3 regions of the Kitasatospora sp. NPDC059577 genome follow, and region 1 is predicted to be linked to each of the others. Evidence: predicted binding sites of a transcription regulator. Region 1 holds the regulator's gene; each other region holds the start of a gene.

Region 1 (7,639 bases):
GCGGCCCGGGCATCATGCGCGGCTACCACAACCTGCCGGAGAAGACCGCGGAGGTGCTGGAGCCGGACGGCTGGTTCCACACCGAGGACATCGGCGAGCTCAGCCCGGACGGCTTCCTGCGGATCACCGACCGCAAGAAGGACCTGTTCAAGACCTCCGGCGGCAAGTACGTGGCGCCCAGCGAGGTCGAGGGCAAGTTCAAGGCGGTCTGCCCGTTCGTCAGCAACATCCTGGTGATCGGCAACGGCCGCAACTACTGCACCGCGCTGATCGGCCTGGACGAGGCGGTCCTCATGCCGTGGGCCGCCGAGCACGGCCTGGCGGGCAGGTCCTACGCCGAGCTGGCCGCCGAGCCGGCCGTCCACGAGCTGATCGAGGGCTTCGTGAAGCGGCTCAACGCGGGGCTGCAGCGCTGGCAGACGATCAAGAGGTTCCACCTGCTGCCGCGCGACCTCGACATCGAGCACGGCGAGCTCACCCCGAGCCTGAAGATCAAGCGCCCGGTGGTGGAGCGGACCTACGCCGACGCCGTGACCGCGATGTACGCGGGCGCCAACGAGGCCTGACCCACCCCGTCCCCGTACGGTCCGCGCGTGCGCCGCGGACCGTACGGGAGTTCTGCGGGCCGTACGGGACAATGGGGGCATGCCCTCCGCACTCCCCGACGGCGAACCCGTGCCGTCCGACGGTTCCCTGCCCGCGCACGCCCTCGCCGGGCTCGGCAGCCGGCCGTTCGGCTTCTACCTGCACGTGCCGTACTGCGCCAGCCGCTGCGGCTACTGCGACTTCAACACCTACACCGCCACCGAGCTGCGCTCCTCCGGGGCCGTCGCCTCCCAGGAGACGTACGCCGACAACGTGGTCGCCGAGGTCCGGCTGGCCCGGCGGGTGCTCGGGGACGCGGAACTGCCGGTGCGCACCGTCTTCCTCGGCGGCGGCACCCCCACCCTGCTGCCCGCCCGCGACCTGGTGAAGATGCTCGCCGCGATCCGCGACGAGTTCGGGCTCGCCCCGGACGCGGAGGTCACCACCGAGGCCAACCCGGAGTCCGTCGACCCGGCGTACCTGGCCGAGCTGCGCGAGGGCGGCTACAACCGGATCTCCTTCGGCATGCAGAGCGCCCGGCCCCACGTGCTGAGCCTGCTCGACCGCCACCACACCCCGGGCCGCCCCGAGGCCTGCGTCGCCGAGGCCCGCGAGGCCGGTTTCGAGCACGTCAACCTGGACCTGATCTACGGCACCCCGGGCGAGTCCGACGACGACTGGCGGGCCTCCCTGGACGCGGCGATCGGCGCCGGACCGGACCACGTCTCCGCGTACTCCCTGATCGTCGAGGAGGGCACCAAGCTCGCCGCCCGGGTCAAGCGCGGCGAACTGCCGATGATCGACGACGACGTGCACGCCGACCGCTACCTCATCGCCGAGCAGGCGCTCTCCGCCGCCGGGTACCGGTGGTACGAGGTCTCCAACTGGGCCACCACCCCCGAGGGCCGCTGCCGCCACAACGAGCTCTACTGGACCGGCGCCGACTGGTGGGGCGCAGGCCCCGGCGCGCACAGCCACGTCGGCGGCGTCCGCTGGTGGAACGCCAAGCACCCGGCCGCCTACGCGCAGGCCCTCGCCGAGGGCCGCACCCCGGCGCTGGGCCGCGAGGTCCTGGCGGACGAGGACCGCCGCGTCGAACGCGTCCTGCTGGAGCTGCGCCTGGTCGAGGGCGTCGCCCTCGACCTGCTCACCGACACCGGCCGGAAGGCCGCCGACCGGGCCCTTGCCGACGGCCTGCTCGCCGAGGAGCCCTACCGGCGGGGCCGCGCCGCCCTCACCCTCCGGGGGAGGTTGCTGGCCGACGGGGTCGTGCGTGACCTCGTGGACTGACGTTCGTTGACGTGGTGTCAGCCGTCGGAGGGAGCGCGCAATGACCGCCATCGATGGCCGGATGACGGGGATCTTCGAGAGCCTGGAGGCTCCGGAGGGCGTCAAGGCCGAGCTCATCCGGGGGGAAATCGTGATGACGGCCGGGCCGGACACGGTCCACAACCTCATCGTCTCCGCGATTCAGCACCAGACTCCCTACGCACGGTTCCGGGCGCTGCAGACACCCAGGATCTGATCATCTCCGGCGAGGCCGGCGAACCCCAGCCGGATCTGGTCGTCTTCGAGCGGGGTGTCGTCCCGGAGGCGGGCCGTCTGCTGCCCGCCTCCGCGGTGACCGTGGCGGTCGAGGTGGTTTCCAGGACCAGCGTGCACCGGGACTACCGGACCAAGCGCGAGATGTACGCCCAGGGCGGGATCCCGGCGTACCTCATCGTCGACCCGCTGAGGGGCGTGTGCGTGCTCCTCACGGATCCGACCACTGACACGGCTTCCGGTGTCCCCGTGTACTGGGCCGAACGGACCAGCAAGTTCGGCGATCCGATCGAGGTCGACGTGCTCGGCGTCACGCTCGACACCTCGGAGTTCCGGATCTACGCCTGATCCGGCAGCGTCACGAAGTCGATCAGTTCCTCGACCCGGCCCAGCAGTTCGGGCTCCAGGTCCTTGTAGCTGTCCACGCCGGACAGGATCCGCTTCCACGCCGCCGGGGTGTCGACCGGCCAGCCCAGGCGGCGGCAAGTGCCCTCCTTCCAGTCCTCGCCGCGGGGGACGGCGGGCCAGCCGGGGATGCCGACGGAGGAGGGCTTCACGGCCTGCCAGACGTCGATGTAGGGGTGGCCGACGACCAGGACGGACTCCCCGGTGACCTGCGCGGCGATGCGGTGCTCCTTCGTTCCGGGGAGCAGGTGGTCGACCAGGACGCCGAGGCGGCGGCCGGGGCCGGGGGCGAAGTCGGCGACGATCGCGGGCAGGTCGTCGATGCCGCGCAGGTACTCCACCACGACGCCCTCGATCCGCAGGTCGTCGCCCCAGACCCGCTCGACCAGCTCGGCGTCGTGCCGGCCCTCGACGTAGATCCGCGACTCCCGGGCGACCCGGGCGCGGGCGCCGGGCACGGCGACCGAGCCGGAGGCGGTGCGGCCGGGCGTGCGGGGCGCCGCGGGGGCGGCGGGACGGACCAGGGTGACCACCGAGCCCTCCAGCAGGAAGCCGCGCGGCACCAGCGGGAACACCCGGTGCTTGCCGAAGCGGTCCTCCAGGGTGACGGTGAACCCCTCGGCGGTCTTCTCACAGCGCACCACGGCCCCGCAGAAGCCGGTCGCCGCCTCCTCGACCACCAGGTCCCGCTCGGCGGGCACCTCCGGGGCGGGGGTCTGCTTCTTCCACGGTGGGGTCAGGTCGGGTCCGTACTGGCGGCTGCGCATACGGGTGATCATAGGGAGGGCGGACGGTGCGTCAGAGGCCCGGCGCGCCCCAGACCGGGAACCAGCGGCTCAGGTCCTTCTCCAGCCGCAGGTCGTTCCCCAGCATCGCGTTGACCTGCAGTTCCAGCGGGCTGTTGCGCTTCTCCCCGCCGCCGGGCATCGGGGCGAACGGGTAGAAGGTGCCGCGCTTGTAGAGGTAGACCAGGGCCAGCGACTGCCCCTGCGCGTCGCGGAAGCCGACCAGCGAACAGAGCAGCTGCGGCCCGAAGCCGTTCGCCTCCAGTTCGCTGTTGACCGCGTGCAGGTCGTTCACCAGCTCCGGCAGCTCCCCGGGGGAGTGCCGGGCGAGCAGCCACGAGTAGCCGTAGTCGTCCTTGGAGGCCTCCACCGGGACGCCGCCGCGCTCGGTGTCGGCGTCCAGCAGCGCCCGCACCTGCTGCTCCACCTGGACGAAGGCCGCGCCCTCGACGGCCGCGAAGCAGACCGAGCCGAGCCCGGTGGGCAGGAAGCCGGTGGCGGCCTCCAGGGTGAGCGCGGCGGACGGCACGCCGAACAGCTGGTCGAGGTCGGGCTTGACGGGCTTGGTGCGGCCGAACAGGGCGTCCAGGATTCCCACGGCGGTCCTTTCGTGTGCTCGGACGGTCAGCGGCCGAGCTGCTCGGAGATCTTCGCCAGCTGCGCCAGCCGCGTCTCCAGCGTCGGGTGGGTGGAGAACAGCTGCGAGGCCGTCTCCCGGGCGCTCAGCGCGGGCGCGAAGTAGAAGGCGTTGTAGGGCTGCGACTTGCGCAGGTCCTCGGTGGGGATGGCGGAGATCTGCCCGGTCACCTTGGTGAGCGCCGAGGCGAGCGCGCTGGGCCGGCCGGTGAGCTGGGCGGCGGCGCGGTCGGCGGCCAGCTCGCGGTAGCGGGACAGCAGCCGGGTGAGCAGGAAGCTGATCGCGTAGACGACCATCGAGACCAGCGGGATGATCAGCGCCAGGATCGCCGTGTTCTGGTCGTTGTTGTTGCGGCCGCCGCCCATGAACCCGCCGTACACGGCGATCCTGGTCATCGCGCCGGCGAGCACGCCGAGGAAGCCGGCGATCGTCATCACCGCGACGTCCCGGTGGGCGACGTGGGACAGCTCGTGCGCGAGGACGCCCTCCAGTTCCTCGGGCTCCAGCCGGCGCAGCAGGCCGGTGGTGACGCAGACCACCGCGTTCTGCGGGTTGCGGCCGGTGGCGAAGGCGTTGGGCATGTCGTTGTCGGCGACCGCCACGCGGGGTTTGGGCATGTCGGCCAGCGCGCAGAGCCGGTCGATCGTGCCGTGCAGTTGGGGGAAGTCCTCCGGGGACACCTGGTGGGCTCCCATGGCCCGTTCGGTGATCTTGTCACTGAACCAGAACTGGGCCACGAACAGCCCGCCGGAGATCAGGACGATCAGCGGCCATGCGCCGCGCAGCAGCGCGATCAGCAGGCCGGTGAAACCGACGTACAGCAGCCCGATCACGAACATCGTGGCGACCATGCGGCCGGTCAGGCCGCGGTCGGGCGCGAAACGGGTGTGCTGGCCCGAGCTCGACATCGCTTGCTCCTCCATTCGCCGTCGCTTTCGATGCTGCCACCCGGACGGCCGCGAGGCACCACCCCCGCGCCGGGAAGCGTGAACGCTCCCCGTCCCGCGGGCCGTACCCGGAACTGCGGGCAGGATCACTCCGGTCCGGCCGTTCCTGCCGTAGGACCCGGGCCTTACACTGGCAGGTACGGTTCTGGCACTCGCGCGTTCAGAGTGCCAGGACCGGGGCCTCCCGGAGCGGCCCGCAGCACTCAGGGACACAGACGGACAACGTGCGAAGACGGAGGTGCGTGCCCCATGGCCGGAGAGGTCCGCCAGCTGGACGACCGCAAGCTCGCCGTGCTCCGCGCGATCGTGCAGGACTACGTGGGCACCGAGGAGCCGGTCGGGTCCAAGGCCCTCGTGGAGCGGCACAATCTCGGGGTCTCGCCGGCGACGGTCCGCAACGACATGGCGGCGCTGGAGGAGGAGGGCTACATCCACCAGCCGCACACCAGCGCCGGCCGCATCCCGACCGACAAGGGGTACCGCCTCTTCGTCGACCGGCTCGCCGAGGTCAAGCCGATGAGCGCCCCCGAGCGCCGGGCGATCCGGCACTTCCTGGACGGCGCGGTCGACCTGGACGACGTGGTCGCGCGCACCGTGCGGCTGCTCGCCCAGCTGACCCGGCAGGTCGCGGTCGTCCAGTACCCGTCGCTGACGCGTTCGACCGTCCGGCACATCGAGCTGGTGGCGCTGGCCCCGGCCAAGGTGATGCTGGTGCTGATCACCAACACCGGCCGGGTCGAGCAGCGGATGGTCGACTGCCCGGGTACGGTCGGCGAGACGGTCCTGGCGGACCTGCGGACCGCGCTGAACGGCAGAGCGGCCGGCCGCCTCCTCCCGGACGTCCCGGGGCTGCTGGAGGAACTCCCGGCGATGTTCGAGCAGGCCGACCGGCCGACCGTCAGCACGGTCCTGGCGACCCTGTTCGAGACGCTCGCGGAACAGAACGAGGAACGGATCATGCTGGCCGGCACGGCCAATCTGACCCGCTTCGGCCACGACTTCCCCCTCACCATCCAGCCGGTGCTGGAGGCCCTGGAGGAGCAGGTCATCCTGCTCCGCCTCCTGGGTGAGACCAATGACGCCGCGATGACGGTCCGGATCGGGCGGGAGAACGCCTACGAAGGGCTGATTTCCACCTCGGTCGTGTCGGTCGGTTACGGTTCGGGCGACGAGAGCGTGGCCAAACTGGGTGTGATCGGTCCGACCCGGATGGACTACCCGGGCACAATGGGGGCGGTGCGGGCGGTGGCGCGGTACGTGGGTCAGATCCTGGCCGAGTCGTAGCAAACAGCCGTCGGACATCCTGACGGCGTCCAGTCGCAGCACTACTACAGGCGGAACAAGCGGAGCATTTGGTGGCCACGGACTACTACGCGGTACTCGGCGTCCGACGGGATGCGGGGCAGGACGAGATCAAGAAGGCGTTCCGGCGCCTGGCACGCGAACTGCACCCGGACGTCAACCCGGACCCGAAGACGCAGGAGCGGTTCAAGGAGATCAACGCCGCCTACGAGGTGCTCTCCGACCCGCAGAAGCGCCAGGTCTACGACCTCGGCGGCGACCCGCTGTCCCCGGGCGGGGGCGGCGCTGGCGGCTTCGGCGCGGGCGCGGCGGGCTTCGGCTTCTCCGACATCATGGACGCCTTCTTCGGCGCCGCGGCCGGCCAGCGCGGCCCGCGCTCGCGCACCCGCCGCGGCCAGGACGCCATGATCCGGCTGGAGATCACCCTGGAGGAGGCCGCGTTCGGCACCACCAAGGAGCTCCAGGTCGACACCGCCGTCACCTGCACCACGTGCAGCGGCGAGGGCGCGGCCCCCGGCACCTCCGCCCAGACCTGCGACATGTGCCGCGGCAAGGGCGAGGTCTCCCAGGTCACCCGGTCCTTCCTGGGCCAGGTCATGACCTCCCGCCCCTGCCCGCAGTGCCAGGGCTTCGGCACCGTCGTGCCGACCCCGTGCCCGGAGTGCGCCGGCGACGGCCGGGTCCGCGCCCGTCGCACCCTGACCGTCAAGATCCCGGCCGGTGTCGACAACGGCACCCGGATCCAGCTGGCCGGCGAGGGCGAGGTCGGCCCCGGCGGCGGCCCGGCCGGCGACCTGTACGTCGAGATCGCCGAGTCCGCCCACGCGATCTTCCAGCGGCGCGGCGACGACCTGCACTGCACCGTCACCATCCCGATGACGGCTGCCTCGCTCGGCACCCAGGTGCCGCTGCAGACCCTGGACGGCCTGGAGGAGGTCGACATCCGGCCCGGCACCCAGTCCGGCCAGTCGATCCCGCTGCACGGCCGCGGCATCACCCACCTGCGCGGGGGCGGCCGGGGCGACCTGATAGTGCACGTCGAGGTGAAGACGCCCACCAAGCTCGACCCCGAGCAGGAGGAGCTGCTGCGCCGCCTGGCGGTGCTGCGCGGCGAGGAGCGGCCCTCCGGCCAGTTCGCGCCCGGCCAGCAGGGCCTGTTCTCCCGGCTGAAGGACGCCTTCAACGGCCGGTAGCCGTCGCGCGGGGGTGCCGGGGGCCGACCCCGGCACCCCTTTCGCGTGCCCCCGCCGGTTCCCCCTCCCGCCCCAGGCCCCGCCCCGGAAAGGTGCCCCCGCATGACCGCGCCCGTCTTCGTCGTCGAGACCGAACGGATCGCCGCCGCCGCGCCCGGCGCGCTGGTGCGCCTGGACGGCCCGGAGGGGCGGCACGCGGCCGCGGTGAAGCGCCTGGAGGCCGGTGAGGCGGTGACCCTCGCC
Region 2 (7,639 bases), on a different contig from region 1:
GGCCAGCGCGATCTCGCACTCACCGCCGCGCAGCATCGCCAGCGACTCCGGCGGCTCCGCCTCGACCAGCGACACGCGCACCCCCGGATGGCTGTCCCGCAGGCGGGCGACGGCGGGCGGCACCAGGGTGGAACTCGCGGTCGGGAAGGACACCAGCCGCACCCGGCCGGCCCGCAGCCCGGCGATCGCGGCCACCTCCTCCTCGGCGGCGGAGAGCCCGGCCAGGATCCCGGTGGCATGCTTGAGCAGGACCCGTCCGGCCTCGCTGAGCTGCATCCCGCGGCCCGAGCGGACCACCAGCGGGGTGTCCACGGACTTCTCCAGCGCCTTCATCTGCTGGCTGATGGCGGGCTGGGTGCACCCCAGCTCGCGGGCGGCGGCGGAGAAGGAGCCGGTGCGGGCGACGGCACGCAGGACGCGCAGGTGGCGGGCCTCGATCATGCCTTAGTTATAAGGCAATCTTTGCGTTCTGCAAAATTCTGCTGATAGTTGAAGGGTCGACGGCTACAGCGACCGCGACGGCCGGAGGCCCGGCCCGCCACCCCTCGCGGGGTGCGGACCGGGCCTCCGGTCAGTGGCTCGGGCCTCAGTGCGAGTGGCCGTGACCGCCGTGGGAGTGACCGTTGTCGGCCTCCTCCTCCTTCTTCTCCACCACGAGGGTCTCGGTGGTGAGCAGCAGGGAGGCGATCGAGGCCGCGTTCTCCAGGGCGGAGCGGGTGACCTTGACCGGGTCGATGACGCCGGCCTTCAGCAGGTCGCCGTACTCGCCGGTGGCCGCGTTGTAGCCGTGACCGGTCTCCAGCTCGGCGACCTTGTGGGTGATGACGTAGCCCTCGAGGCCGGCGTTCTGGGCGATCCAGCGCAGCGGCTCGTGCAGCGCCTTGCGGACGACCGCGACACCGGTCGCCTCGTCGCCCGACAGGCCCAGGCCGTCCTCCAGCACCTTGGCGGCGTGGACCAGGGAGGCGCCGCCGCCGGCGACGATGCCCTCCTCGACCGCGGCGCGGGTCGCCGAGATGGCGTCCTCCAGGCGGTGCTTGCGCTCCTTCAGCTCCACCTCGGTGGCGGCGCCGACCTTGATGACGCAGACGCCGCCGGCCAGCTTGGCCAGGCGCTCCTGCAGCTTCTCGCGGTCCCAGTCGGAGTCGGTGGCGGCGATCTCACCCTTGATCTGGGCGACGCGGCCGGCCACGGCCTCGGCGTCACCGGCACCGTCGACGACGGTGGTCTCGTCCTTGGTGATGGTCACGCGGCGGGCGGTGCCCAGCACGTCCAGGCCGACCTGGTCGAGCTTGAGGCCGACCTCCTCGGAGATGACCGTGCCGCCGGTCAGGGTGGCCAGGTCGCCGAGGATCGCCTTGCGGCGGTCGCCGAAGCCCGGGGCCTTGACGGCGACGGCGTTGAAGGTGCCACGGATCTTGTTCACGACCAGGGTCGACAGCGCCTCGCCGTCGACGTCCTCGGCGATGATCAGCAGCGGCTTGGAGGCACCGCCCTGCAGGATCTTCTCCAGCAGCGGCAGCAGCTCCTGGATGGAGGAGATCTTGCCCTGGTTGATCAGGATGTAGGGGTCCTCCAGGACCGCTTCCTGACGCTCCGCGTCGGTGACGAAGTACGGCGACAGGTAGCCCTTGTCGAACTGCATGCCCTCGGTGAAGTCCAGCTCCACGCCGAAGGTGTTCGACTCCTCGACGGTGATGACACCGTCCTTGCCGACCTTGTCGATCGCCTCGGCGATCAGCTCGCCGACCTGGGTGTCCTGCGCGGAGAGGGACGCGACGGCGGCGACGTCGTCCTTGCCCTCGATCTCGCGGGCGACGGACAGCAGGTGCTCGGAGACGGCGGCGACGGCCTTGTCGATGCCCTTCTTCAGGGCGGCCGGGCCGGCACCGGCGGCGACGTTGCGCAGACCCTCGTTGACCAGGGCCTGGGCCAGCACGGTGGCGGTGGTGGTGCCGTCACCCGCGACGTCGTTGGTCTTGGTGGCGACCTCCTTGACGAGCTGCGCGCCAAGGTTCTCGTACGGGTCGTCCAGCTCGACCTCACGGGCGATGGTGACACCGTCGTTGGTGATGGTCGGGGCGCCGAACTTCTTGTCGATGACGACGTTGCGGCCCTTGGGGCCGATGGTCACCTTGACGGTGTCGGCCAGCTTGTTGACACCGCGCTCCAGCGAGCGGCGGGCGTCCTCGTCGAACTGCAGGATCTTCGCCATGTTCCCTATTCCCTCGGGGCTGCGGCCGGCCCACCGGCCGCCGAACTACGTGAACCAACAACCACGCCCCGGGCCCCTGTCACTTGGGACACGGATCCGGGGCGGGTCGGAACGACTTACTTCTCGATGCTGCGTTTACTTCTCGATGATGGCGAGAACGTCACGAGCCGAGAGGACGAGGTACTCCTCGCCCTGGTACTTCACCTCGGTGCCGCCGTACTTCGAGTACAGGACGATGTCACCGACGGCGACGTCGAGCGGCAGACGCTGGCCGTCCTCGAAGCGGCCCGGGCCGACGGCCAGGACGACGCCCTCCTGGGGCTTCTCCTTGGCGGTGTCCGGGATAACCAGGCCGGAGGCCGTGGTGGTCTCGGCGTCGAGCGGCTGGACCACGATGCGGTCCTCGAGCGGCTTGATGGCAACCTTGCTGCTGGTGGTCACGTCCGAGCTCCCCTTCGGAGATTACGGGGTTTTCTAACGGGTAGGGCGAGCCTGCGAGCCTGCCGTCGCGGGGGTCAGGCACGCGTCTTCGCGTTAGCACTCCCCCGGTGGGGAGTGCCAAGGACGACCATAGGCCCGTGTTAGCACTCAGTCAACCAGAGTGCCAACGACGCGCCCCGGAAGATCCTGACGACGGATGAGTACCCGTACTCATGTGCGCCCGTGACCGGGGTCGACACACTCGTGCCATGCCCGACACCCCGGTTCGCATCGGCCCGACCCGCACCGCCGACGTCCTGTGGTCCGCAGTCCTCCTGCCGGTCCTCGGGGCGATCCCGGCGCTCGCGTACCTCGTGACCGTCGCGATCCTCTTCGCCTGCGCGGACGGCGGGAAGGGCGTGGAGGTGGTCGCCCTGCTGGGCGTGCTCGTCGGCGTGGCGGTCAGCCTCGGGGTGCCGCTGTCCGTCGCGTTCCGCACCCGGCGCGCCGGTTACCGGGTCCTGCCGGTCGTCGCCGCCGTCTCCCCGTTCCTGGTGCCGGGCTGGGCCGTGGCGGGCTTCCCCGGCGCCTGACCCGCGAGAATGGCACCGTGGACACCGAGAACCTCCAGCCCCTGCTGACGCCCGAGGGCCAGGCCCTGCTCGCCGAGCTGCGCGAGTTCACCCCCGAGGAGGAGCTGGCGCTGGCCACCCGCTTGCGGCGGGGGCACCCGGCGGAGCTGGTGTCGGCGGCCTTCGGGCAGGCGCGGCTGCGGCAGCGGGCGCGGGCGAAGTTCGGGGCGGACGCCGACCTGATGTACTTCACGCCCAACGGGGTCGAGCAGTCCACCCGGCGCAGCGTGGCCGAGTGGCGGGCCCGGCGGTTCGCCGACCTGGGCGTCCGGCGACTGGCGGACCTGTGCTGCGGCATCGGCGGGGACGTGCTGGCGCTGGCCCGCGCGGGCATCGAGGTGCTGGCCGTCGACAGGGACCCGGCGGCCTGCGCCGCCACCGCCGCGAACGCCGCCGCGCTCGGCCTGTCCGAACTGGTCGAGGTGCGCTGCGCGGACGTCGCCGAGGTGGACGTGACCGGGTACGACGCGGTGTTCACCGACCCGGCCCGACGGACCGCGCGCGGCCGGGTGTTCGACCCGGAGGCGTACGCCCCGCCGCTCTCCTGGGCGATCGAGGCCGGCCGGCGGACCCCGATCGGCGCGCTGAAGGTCGCGCCCGGCATCCCGCACGAGGCCGTCCCGGCGGACGCCGAGGCCGAGTGGGTCTCCGACCACGGCGACGTCAAGGAGGCGGTGCTCTGGTTCGGCACCGGGGCCACCCGCCCGCACCGCGCCACCCTGCTCCCGCAGGGCGCCAGCCTGACCGGCGGCGACCTGCCCGACCCGCCGGCCGGCCCGGTCGGGCGCTACCTGTACGAGCCGGACGGTGCGGTGATCCGGGCCCACCTGGTGGCCGAGGTGGCCGAGCAGGTCGGCGGCCGGCTGATCGACCCGAAGATCGCCTACGTGACCTCGGACGAACTGGTCGCCACCCCGTACGCGCACGCCTTCGAGCTCACCGACGTGCTGCCCTTCCACATCAAGAAGCTGAAGGCGCTGCTGCGCGAGCGCGCGGTCGGCACGGTGGTGATCAAGAAACGCGGGATGGCGATCACCCCGGAGGAGCTGCGCCGCCAGCTCAAGCCCTCCGGGCCGAACACCGTCACGGTGATCCTCAGCCGCACCGACCACGGACCGCTGATGATGCTGGGGCAGCCGGTCCGGGCCCAGGGCTAGGGGCAGGGGCTAGGGGCCGTCAGGAGGCGGGGGCCTGGATGTAGTCCTCCAGCCGGGCCACCGAGAAGCCCTGCTCCTGGATCCGGGCCAGCAGGTCGCCGAACATCTGGGTCATCGTGGCGCCCTTGAGCTCCTTGGGGCCGCGGAAGTGCGCCAGGATGATGTCGCCGGGCTTCAGCTTCTTGTCCGCCGCCTGGTACTGCATGTCGTGGATCTGCATCGACTCCCGCCACAGCACGATCGCGCGCGGACCGCACTGCTGCACCGAGGTGTTGAGCGTCGGGGTGTTGGCGCCGTCGCCGAAGGGCGGGCGGAACAGCAGCGGGGCGGTGCCGTACTGCTGGGTGAGCGCCGACTGGTCGTCGCAGACCTCGGACTTCTGCTTGTCCGGGGACAGCTTGCTCATCACCGGGTGGTCCACGGTGTGGTTCTGGATGTGGTTGCCCAGCGCCTGGAGCGGCTTGAAGTAGCCGTAGTCGTTCTTGACGATGTCCTTGGTCAGGAACATCGAGATCGGCACCTTGAGGTCGGTCAGCATCTCGACGAACTTCGGGTCCTTCTCGGCGCCGTCGTCGATGGTGATGAAGACCACCTTGTCGGTCGTCTTCACGTCGCTGAAGACCGGTACCGGGCCGGTCCGTTCGAGCTTGACGGGCTTGTCCGCGGGCGGTGCCGGGGCGGGCGGGAGCGGGGTGAGGTTCCACTTCGCCCAGGCCGCCGCGCCGGCGCCGGCCGGGGTGGCACCCGGGGTGGTCGGGGCGGCCCCGGCCCCGGTCGTCTGGGGCGCGGCCGACGCCGCCGTGCCGGTGGCGGGGGCGGCGCCGCCCCCGCCGTTGTCGCCGCACGCGGTGGCGAAGGCCAGCAGGGCCAGGGCCCCCGCCGCGTACGTCCTGGTCCTGCTCCGACCGTCCCTGCTCACCGCACCGCACTCCCGGTTCCCGTTCAGCTTTCTATCAGCTGATTCACGGTAGCGGCCGGGGTTGTGGTTCCCGTTCAGGCCTGTTCGACGTGTTCGCTGGTGAAGGACCAGCGGTGCACCGGGCGGCCGAGCAGTTCGGCCGGCGGGTCGGCGACCGGCTGCGGTTCGCCGCTCCACCAGGCGATCAGCAGCACCCGCCCGCCCGGGGCGGAGAACAGTTCGAGGCGTTCCAGCCCGGCCGCGCCGCGGAGCGCGGGCAGCGCCGTTCCCCGTGCCCAGGCGGCGAGTTCGGCCCCGCGGCCGTCCGCCGCCCGGGCCTCCCACATCGCGGCGACGGTCATCCGGCGCCGCCGCCGAGGGCGTCGTAGGCCTGGCCGTGGACGTCCCCGTGCGCGATGCCCGCGGCCGGGACGTGGACCTCGGTCACCGGCAGCGAGGAGTCGGCGGACAGGTCGAAGGCGGACGGCGCGCGGTCACGCCAGACCATCTCGGCGCCCAGCGCCGCGACCATCGCACCGTTGTCGGTGCACAGGCCCGGCCGGGGCACCCGCAGCCGGATGCCGGCCCGGTCGCAGCGCTGCTGGGCCATCTCGCGCAGCCGGGAGTTGGCCGCGACGCCGCCGCCGATCATCAGGTGGTCGACGCCGTTGGCCCTGCACGCCTTGACGGCCTTGCGGGTGAGCACGTCGGTGACGGCCTCCTGGAAGGACGCCGCCACGTCGGCGATCGGCACCTCCTCGCCGGCCCGGCGCTTGGCCTCCACCCAGCGGGCGACGGCGGTCTTCAGCCCGGAGAAGGAGAAGTCGTACTCGGGGTCGTTCCGGCCGCTCAGGCCGCGCGGGAAGGCGATCGCCTTGGGGTCGCCCTCGCGGGCCGTCCGGTCGACCACCGGGCCGCCGGGGAAGCCCAGGCCGAGCACCCGGGCGACCTTGTCGAAGGCCTCGCCGGCCGCGTCGTCGATGGTCGCGCCGAGCGGGCGGACGTCGGTGGTGATGTCCTCGCTGAGCAGCAGCGAGGAGTGCCCGCCGGACACCAGCAGGGCCATCGTCGGCGAGGGCAGCCGGCCGTGCTCCAGCTGGTCGACGCAGATGTGCGAGGCGAGGTGGTTGACCCCGTACAGCGGCTTGTCCAGCGCCCAGGCGTACGCCTTCGCGGCGCTGACGCCGACCAGCAACGCGCCGGCCAGGCCGGGGCCGGCGGTGACCGCGATGCCGTCCAGGTCGCTCGCCTTGATCCCGGCGGTGTCCAGGGCGCGCTGGATGGTCGGGACCATCGCCTCCAGATGGGCGCGGCTGGCGATCTCCGGGACGACGCCGCCGAAGCGGGCGTGGTCGTTGACGCTGGAGGCGACCGCGTCGGCCAGCAGCGTGGTGCCGCGCACGATGCCGACGCCGGTCTCGTCGCAGGAGGTCTCGATGCCGAGGACGAGCGGTTCGTCAGCCATGGGGGGTGTCCTCAATGTCCTTCGGGTCGGTGCTGTCGGTGCTGGGGTGGTCGAGGCGCATCACCAGCGCGTCGACGTTGGCGGGCTGGTAGTAGCCGCGCCGGATGCCCACCGGTTCGAAGCCGTGGCGCTCGTACAGCCGCTGGGCGCGCGGGTTGTCCACCCGCACCTCCAGCAGCAGTTCGGCGCAGCCGCGCCGAGCGGACTCCCGGATCAGGTCGGTGAGCAGGGCCGTGCCGAGGCCGGCGCCCTGGTGGCGGTCGTCGACGGCGATGGTCTGGACGTCGCCCTCGCCGGCGATCGCCATCAGCCCGGCGTAGCCGACGACCGTGCCGTCGGCGGCGGTGGCGACGGTGTAGTGGCGGGTGCCGCCGGCGTGGGCCTCGGCCAGTTCGGACCAGAACATCCCGGTGGACCAGGCGTCCTCGGGGAAGAGCCGCTGCTCCAGCTCCATCACCGGCGCAATGTCCCACCAGCGCATCGGGCGCAGGGTGGTGCCGTGGTTCACGCCGGGAGCACCGCCTTGTAGCCGGCGGGCACCTGGGCGTCCGGGCGGCGCAGGTACAGCGGGACGTTCGGCAGCAGTTCGCGCCCGGCGGCCAGCTCGGCGGCGGCGAAGCCGGCCAGGGCGCCGGCCGACACGTGCTCGGGGCCGTGCGCGCCCGGGAAGGCGTCGGGGTAGAGCAGCGCGCCGGCGCCGACGGAGTGCGGCTGCGGGGTCAGCTCGGCCGGGCGGTCCACGGCGGGGCCCTCGGTACGGCGGCCCTCGGCGTCGTAGGAGGCCCAGTAGACCTCCTTGCGGCGCGCGTCGGTGGCCACCGTGAACGGCTCGCCGGTCAGGCCCTCGGCGCG
Region 3 (7,639 bases), on a different contig from region 1:
CCCGCCCCCCCCCCGGGGCCCGGGGCGTGCCGCGGGCTCTTAGGCTGGAGGGGCAGGACGAAGCGGGCAGGACGAGGCGAACGACGGAGTGGACAGGGTGAACGAGCAGGGACGGGAAGGGTCGACGGAGCGCGGCCAGGACCAGGGCCAGGACCAGGGCGGGAACCACGGTCAGGGTGGGAACCGCGGTCGGGAGCAGGACCGGGAGCCGCAGCCGAAGCCCGCGGGCAAGGCCGGGCTGGTCTTCCGGGACCCACTGGACCAGCAGTCCCGGGACGACACCGACGCCGGCTGGGGCGATCGTTCCGGGGCCGGTGGGAGCGGTGGGCGGGGGCTGGACTGGTACCTGAGTCAGCGCCCGCCGCACCACGGGTAGGGGGGACGGGGAGGGGCGGTCAGCGCAGCGGCGCGACCAGCGCGTCGCGGATCTCGGTCAGCAGTTGGACCTCCTTGGCCTCGGCTTCCGCAGCCGCCTCGGCGGGGGACTTGCGGCGGGCCGCCATCCTGTTCATGGGCACGATCAGAACGAAGTAGACGACGGCTGCGGTGATCAGGAACTGCAGGACGGCGCTGAGCACCGATCCCCACAGGATCAGGATTCCGGACGTGACCTCACCGGTCGGGCCCAGCTCGCAGGGCCCTTTGAGGCAGGAACTGTAGGCACCCAGGTCCTTCGTTCCGAATACGCCGATGATCGGATTGATCACGCCCTTGACGAAGGCGTTGATGATGTTGGTGAATGCCGCACCGATGACCACGGCGACGGCGAGTTCGACGACATTTCCGCGCAGCAGGAATTCCTTGAAGCCCTTCATGCCGCCTCGAACGACGGAGTCGTTCCGGGGTTACGGGTGATCTTCGGCAACTCCGGATTGACAACCCGTCCGGCCCAGAGCGCCCCCGCCGGGCGGCGGCAGCCCGGCCCGCGCGGGCCCGAGCGCGAGCGCGGCCGCCACCGCGAGCAGCACCAGCGCGGGCACCCCGGCCCGTCGGCGGACCGCACGGCGCCAGCGGTGCCACCCACCGCAGCCGCGCCGGATCGGGGGGAAGCTCGGCACCTCCTGCCGGGGCGGCACGGTGGGGGCGGGCAGGGGGACTGAGAAGCTCGCGGTCGTCATCGACGCACCTCCGGAGGGTCCGGCGGTCGGCCCGGGGTGGGCCGGCCGACGAACCACACGATGCGCGCTCCGGGCGGCGTCGGAAAGCCGTTTCCCCAGCCTGTGGATAACCCGCCCCTGTGGACGATTTCGTACGCCCACACGAGTCAATCCGACCCGTTGAAGGTGACGAGAGCGAGCCGTGAGCGCAGGCCCGGACGAGCACGCCGGAAACGCCGGCCGGAAACCCAGGCAGGGCGCACAGCCGGAAGAAGCGGAAGCGGAAGCGGAAGCCGGAAAACGAAAGCCGGAAAACGCAGGCCGGAAGCGAAAGCCGGGGCCGAGACGCGACAAGGCCCGCCGCCCCCGCGTGGTCGCGGGGCCGACGGGCCTTGCCGAGGACTGCTGGGCGTCCGGAGCGGTCCCGGCGCCGGGGTCAGCTCGCGGCCGGAGCCGGGCTGGACGGGGCCGAGGAGCCCGTGCCCGACGCGGGGGCCGGCGTCGACGTGGTCGACGACGACCCGGAGCTGACGGTGCTGCTGGAGGAGGAGCGGCTGTCGGTCCGGTAGAAGCCGGATCCCTTGAACACGACACCCACGGCCGAGAAGACCTTGCGAAGCCGTCCCTGGCAGTCGGGGCACGTGGTCAGTGCCTCGTCGGTGAACTTCTGCACCGCCTCCAGGCCGTTGCCGCACTCGGTGCACTGGTACTGGTACGTGGGCACTTGTCTTCCTCCTGGCACTCTCGCCTGATGAGTGCTAACGATGGTCAATGATGCGGCATTCCGCGGGATCAGTCCAGCGACTCCGGTGTGAGATCGGCCCCGCCGTCGGCCCGGGATCGGCCGCGAACCACCGCCCGCTCAGCCCTTGGCCGCGCCCACCAGCTGCGCAGCACCCCCGCGCTCGGCGGAGCCGGCGACCGAATCCGCGACCGGGCCGGCGGCGGAACCCGTGACCGGACCGGCGGCGGAACCCGCGACCGGGCCGGCGGCGGAACCCGGCGCCACCAGCAGGTGTCGCAGCGAGAACAGCGCGACCAGCCCCAGCCCGGCGCCGACCAGCGGCACCAGGAACCCGGTGGACGGCCCGTGCCCGTCGATCAGCTGGCCCGCCACCATCGAGCCGACCGCCAGGCCCAGCCCGATGGCGCCGGTCAGCCAGGTGAAGGCCTCCGTCTTGGCGCCGTCCGCGACCAGCGTCTCGACCAGGGTGTAGCCGCTGATCAGGGTCGGCGCGATGGCCAGGCCGCAGACCAGTCCGGCGACGGTGAGCGCGACCAGGTTCGGCATCGCCCACAGCGTCGAGCAGCCCAGCACCAGCAGTGCGTAGCTGAACAGCATCCGCTGCTGGACCGGCCGCCGCCAGGCGATCACGCCGTACAGCACGCCGGCCAGCATCGAGCCGCCCGCGAAGATCCCGTACACGGTGCCGCCCGCGTCGTGCTGCCCGACGGAGTCGGCGAAGGCGTTCACGGAGACCTGCATGCCGCCGAAGACCGCGCCGACCCCGAGGATGGAGCCGGCGAGCAGCCGGACGCCGGGCGAGGCGAGCGCCGAGACGCGCTTGGTGCCGGGCTGCGGCACGATCCGGGCGGGGGCGGTTCGCCGCTGGGCGGCGAATGCCAGGCCGCCGACGACGGTCAGTGCGGCCTCGGCGACCAGGGCGGTCGCCGGGCTGGCCATCGCGGCGATGCCGGAGGCCAGGATCGGGCCGATCACGAAGGTGAACTCGTCCGTCACGGACTCGAAGGCGAAGGCGGTGCTCACCCGGGCCGCAGAGGTCTCGGACGGGCCGTCCGCGGTGAACCGGGCCACCCAGCGGGCCCGGACCATCGCGCCGATCTGCGGCACGCTCGCACCGGCCGGGACGGCGGCCAGGAAGAGGCTCCAGGCGGGGGCGTGCCCCAGTGCCAGCGCGATCAGCGCGCCGACCGAGGCCCCGTGCACCAGGACGGTCGGGACCAGCACCGCGGCCTGTCCGTACCGGTCGGCCAGTCGCCCGGTCTGCGGCCCGATCAGGGCCTGGGCGACGGCGGCGACGGCGGTGACGGTACCGGCGGTGCCGTACGAGCCGTGGGTGCGGGTGACGAGCAGCAGGATGCCCATGCTGAGCATCGCGTAGGGCAGTCGCGCGACGAGGGCCGGGGCCAGGAAGGTCCAGGCCCCGGGGGTGCGCAGCAGTTCGCCGTACCCGACGCGGGCGGGGGCCTGGGCTGCGGTGGTGTCCGCGGTGCTGTCCGCGGAGGTGTCGACCGTTCGGCGGGCCGTCACGGTCGGTCCTTCCTGCTGCCTGGTAGCGCGGCAGGGCATGGGGTGGCCCCGACGGCGCCGAGAGTCGTCCTCTCGCGCGTCGACCGGGGTAGATACCGGGTCGGCCCGGTGTGGTTACCGGGGTCGGACCGCGGCCGCCGAGCGGTCGCGCCAACTCTGCGTCAGGCAGATGCTGGGGGTGGTCTAGCGTTGGTTATACGGCGTGGTCGAACCAGCATACAGTTACGCGCGTAGATCCCGCTAGCCCACCCCTTCCCCGGGCGCCCCGGAAGCCCTGGAGGCCCCGGAAACCCCAGGCACCTCACACGCCCGGGGAGCCCCAGAGCCCCGGAGCCCCGGAGCCCCAGAGCCCCGGAAGCCTGAGAGCCCCGGAAGCCTGAGAGCCCCGGGACCTCCGGAGACCCGGGCCCCCGCGGACCCCCTCCGGCTCCCGCGCGCACCCCGGGCTACCGCCCGTTGAGCCACCCGGCGAGCTTGCCGCCCTTGTCGACGGCCCGCAGCCGCCGCTCCGCGGCCTCGCCGACCTCGTCCGTGGTGACCACCAGCAGCTCGTCCCCGCCGCGCAGCACCGTCGCCTTGTCCGGCACGAAGGAGTTGCCCTCGCGCACGACCAGGGTGACCGCCGCACCCTTGGGCAGCCGCAGTTCGCCGACCTCCACGCCGGACATCCGGGAGGCGGGGGAGAGGGCGACCGACAGCAGGTGCCCGTGCAGCTTCTCCAGCGGGGCGGACTCGATGTCGAGGTCCTGGCCCATCGCGCCCTCGCCGATCTTCAGCTGCTTGGCCACCCACGGCAGGGTCGGCCCCTGGAGCAGGGTGAAGACGACGACCAGGATGAAGACGATGTTGAACACGTCCTCGGCCCTGTGCGCGCCCGACACCACCGGGATGGTGGCCAGCACGATGGGCACCGCCCCGCGCAGCCCGGCCCAGCTCAGCAGCGCCTGCTCGCGGGCCGGCACCTTGAAGGGGGTCAGCGAGACCACCACGGACAGCGGCCGGGCCAGGAAGACCAGCACGCCGCCGATGACGAGCGCGGGCACCACTGCGGAGCCCATGGTCGCGGGCGTGCAGAGCAGGCCGAGCAGCACGAACATGCCGATCTGCCCGATCCACGCCAGTCCGTCGGCGAAGCCGCGGACGGCCGGCCCGTGCGGGAGCTTGGAGTTCCCGAGGATCACCGCGCAGATGTAGACCGCGAGGAAGCCGGAGCCGTGCAGCAGCGCGCCGCCCGCGTAGGCGAGCACGGTGAGCGCCATCACGGCGATCGGGTAGAGGCCCGAGGAGGGCAGCGCGACGTGCTTGACCCCGTACGCGCCGATCTTGCCGACGGCGAAGCCGATCGCCGCGCCGATCGCGAGTTCGGCGAGGATCGTGCCGATCATGACGTACCAGGGGTCCAGTTCCCCGGTGGTGGCGAAGGCGACGACCAGGATGACGACGGGTGCGTCGTTGAAGCCGGACTCGGCTTCCAGCAGGCCGGTGAGCCGGTGCGGCAGCGGGACCATCCGCAGCACCGAGAAGACGGCCGCGGCGTCGGTCGAGGAGACGATGGCGCCGAGCAGCAGCGAGGTCCGCCAGTCGAGGCCGACCAGCCAGTGCGCGCCGGCCGCGGTGGCGAAGACGCTGACGCCGACGCCGACGGTGGCGAGCACGGTGGCCGCCGGCACCACCGGCTTGATCTCGCGCCAGCTGGTCTTGAGGCCGCCCTCGGCCAGGATCACCACGAGCGCCGCGTAGCCGATCACCTGGGTGAGTTCGGCGTTGTTGAAGGTGAAGCCGATCCCGTTCTGGCCCAGTGCCACGCCGATCCCCAGATAGATCAGCAGGCTGGGCAGCCCTGATCGGGTGGAGATCCGGACGGCGACCACCGCGAAGAGCAGGATCACGGAGGCTTCGAGAAGCAGCTGGTTCAGATGGGAGACGTTCACGCAGGGGCACCTCGGGCAGGCATGGGCGGGCGGGGTGTCTGGCAGTGCGGTGAGGTCGACCCGTTAAGAAGGCGTCAATGCTCCCCTTGCGGATCGTTACTCAGTCTAACATTTTGCCATACCTTTAGCTTGGTCCCCCGTTCACAGTGCCCGGCCGACTCGGCCTAATGTGGTGCCCTGTCACGGCCGCTGGCCCTGGACACGCCCGCCCGCCCCGAAGTCAGGACCGCAAGGACCCAGATGCCCCGCTCGAAGAAGTTCCGGCGCGCCCGTCTGTTCGTGATCGTGCTGGTCGTGCTGCTGGTGGCCGGCGTCGGCTACGGCGGCTACCGCGGGGTCACCGCGGTCCGCGCCTCCTTCCCGGAGGTGGACGGCAGCGTCAAGGTGGCGGGCCTGACCGCGCCGGTCGACGTCAAGCGGGACGCCAACGGCATCCCGCAGCTGTACGCCGACACGTCCGAGGACCTGTTCCGCGCCCAGGGCTACGTCCAGGCGCAGGACCGCTTCTGGGAGATGGACGTCCGGCGGCACATCACCGCCGGTCGGCTCTCCGAGATGTTCGGCGACGGCCAGGTCGACACCGACACCTTCATCCGCACCATGGGCTGGCGCCAGGTGGCGCAGAAGGAGTTCGACACCAAGCTGTCGCCGGAGACCAAGAAGTACCTGCAGGCCTACTCGGACGGCGTGAACGCCTGGCTCGCCGAGCACCCCGGCGGCGAGAAGGCCTCGCTGGAGTACGCGCTGCTCGGCGCCGTCAACAGCGGCTACACGCCCGAGCAGTGGTCCCCGGTCGACTCGGTGGCCTGGCTCAAGGCGATGGCCTGGAACCTCTCCGGGAACCTCCAGGAGGAGGTCGACCGCTCGCTGCTGGCGCAGGACTTCGGCCCGGACAAGATCGCCGAGCTGTACCCGGACTACCCGTACACCCGCAACGGCACCATCGTGAAGACCGGCACCGTGTCCGGCGACGCCTACCGCCCCGCGGACGGCGCCGCGCAGCCGGGCGCCGGCAACGGCACCGCCACCGCGCAGGGCGCGGCCACCACCAAGGCGCTGCTGCAGGGCCTCACCGACCGGATCGACGGGATGCCGCAGCTGCTCGGCCGCCCCGGCCAGGGCATCGGTTCCAACTCCTGGGTGGTCGCCGGTTCGCACACCACGACCGGCAAGCCGCTGCTGGCCAACGACCCGCACCTCGGCCCCGGCCTGCCCTCGGTCTGGTACCAGATGGGCCTGCACTGCCGGACCGCCTCCCCGGCCTGCCAGTTCGACGTCTCCGGCTTCACCTTCGCGGGCATGCCCGGCGTGGTGATCGGCCACAACAAGGACATCGCCTGGGGCTTCACCAACCTCGGCGCCGACGTCACCGACCTCTTCCTGGAGAAGGTCACCGGCCCGGACACCTACCAGGTCGACGGCAAGGACGTGAAGTTCGACCTCCGCAAGGAGACCATCAAGGTCGCCGGCGGGGAGGACCGCACCATCACCGTCCGCACCACCCAGACCGGCGCCCCGCTCATCTCCGACCAGAGCAACGAGCAGCAGAACGTCGGCAAGTACGCCCCCAACGGCACCTCCGCCCCCGACCGCGGCACCAGCGGCTACGGCGTGGCCCTGCAGTGGACGGCGCTCAGCCCCGGCAAGACCATGGACGCCGTCTTCGGGCTGGACAAGGCGAAGAACTGGGACGAGTTCCGCACTGCCGCCAAGGACTTCTCCGTCCCCGCACAGAACCTGATCTACGCCGACGCCAAGCACATCGGCTACCAGGCGCCGGGCACCATCCCGGTCCGCGGCAAGGGCGACGGCACCTACCCCGCGCTGGGCTGGGACTCCGCGTACCAGTGGAAGGACCCGATCCCCTTCAACGCGCTGCCGTGGAGCCTCGACCCCGCGGCCGGCTACATCGTCACCGCCAACCAGGCCGTGGTGGACCCGAGCTACAAGTACAGCCTGACCAAGGACTGGGAGTACGGCACCCGCGCCAAGGAGATCACCGACCAGATCGAGGGCCTGCTCAAGAACAACGGCAAGATCTCGCCGGACGACATGCAGACCCTCCAGCTGGACAACACCAACGTAATGGCCAAGACGCTGGTCCCGCTGCTGCTCAAGCAGCAGATCGACGACCCGTACGTGCGCGAGGCCCAGGACCTGCTCAAGGACTGGAACTACCACCAGGACGCCGACTCGGCCGCCGCCGCCTACTACAACGGCGTCTGGCGCCAGCTGCTCACCCTCGCCTTCGGCCAGAAGTTCCCGGCCGACCTGCGGGCCAAGGACAACTGCCTGCTGGTCCGCCAGCAGGACGACCCCACCAAGCCGGACAGTGCCAC

What was found. Region 1 encodes HrcA, which represses chaperone genes, less so after heat shock. Its sites were predicted from a motif close to TTNGCACTCNGNNNNNCNGAGTGCNAA; they were not measured.
Region 2: groES (co-chaperone GroES) is a predicted target of HrcA. The motif match lies at 2,797-2,823, and genes of this name have one in related genera.
Region 3: ACFV0O_RS19690 (FmdB family zinc ribbon protein) is a predicted target of HrcA. The motif match lies at 1,833-1,859, and genes of this name have one in related genera.

The regions. Positions count from the first base shown of each region.
Region 1 is NZ_JBHWBZ010000052.1:40,760-48,398, forward strand. It holds gene ACFV0O_RS30860 (AMP-dependent synthetase/ligase) at 1-566, shown strand, start outside; gene hemW (radical SAM family heme chaperone HemW) at 646-1,875, shown strand; gene ACFV0O_RS30870 (hypothetical protein) at 1,916-2,110, shown strand; gene ACFV0O_RS30875 (Uma2 family endonuclease) at 2,146-2,475, shown strand; gene ACFV0O_RS30880 (DUF3097 domain-containing protein) at 2,466-3,299, opposite strand; gene ACFV0O_RS30885 (hypothetical protein) at 3,331-3,915, opposite strand; gene htpX (zinc metalloprotease HtpX) at 3,942-4,862, opposite strand; gene hrcA (heat-inducible transcriptional repressor HrcA) at 5,151-6,185, shown strand; gene dnaJ (molecular chaperone DnaJ) at 6,257-7,396, shown strand; gene ACFV0O_RS30905 (16S rRNA (uracil(1498)-N(3))-methyltransferase) at 7,499-7,639, shown strand, end outside.
Region 2 is NZ_JBHWBZ010000015.1:52,982-60,620, forward strand. It holds gene ACFV0O_RS15005 (LysR family transcriptional regulator) at 1-441, opposite strand, end outside; gene groL (chaperonin GroEL) at 587-2,215, opposite strand; gene groES (co-chaperone GroES) at 2,351-2,656, opposite strand; gene ACFV0O_RS15020 (hypothetical protein) at 2,905-3,228, shown strand; gene ACFV0O_RS15025 (methyltransferase domain-containing protein) at 3,246-4,424, shown strand; gene ACFV0O_RS15030 (polysaccharide deacetylase family protein) at 4,444-5,343, opposite strand; gene ACFV0O_RS15035 (hypothetical protein) at 5,418-5,684, opposite strand; gene tsaD (tRNA (adenosine(37)-N6)-threonylcarbamoyltransferase complex transferase subunit TsaD) at 5,681-6,787, opposite strand; gene rimI (ribosomal protein S18-alanine N-acetyltransferase) at 6,780-7,268, opposite strand; gene tsaB (tRNA (adenosine(37)-N6)-threonylcarbamoyltransferase complex dimerization subunit type 1 TsaB) at 7,292-7,639, opposite strand, start outside.
Region 3 is NZ_JBHWBZ010000023.1:43,579-51,217, forward strand. It holds gene ACFV0O_RS19675 (hypothetical protein) at 98-376, shown strand; gene mscL (large conductance mechanosensitive channel protein MscL) at 396-815, opposite strand; gene ACFV0O_RS19685 (hypothetical protein) at 846-1,118, opposite strand; gene ACFV0O_RS19690 (FmdB family zinc ribbon protein) at 1,534-1,821, opposite strand; gene ACFV0O_RS19695 (MFS transporter) at 1,960-3,369, opposite strand; gene ACFV0O_RS19700 (potassium/proton antiporter) at 3,816-5,300, opposite strand; gene ACFV0O_RS19705 (penicillin acylase family protein) at 5,541-7,639, shown strand, end outside.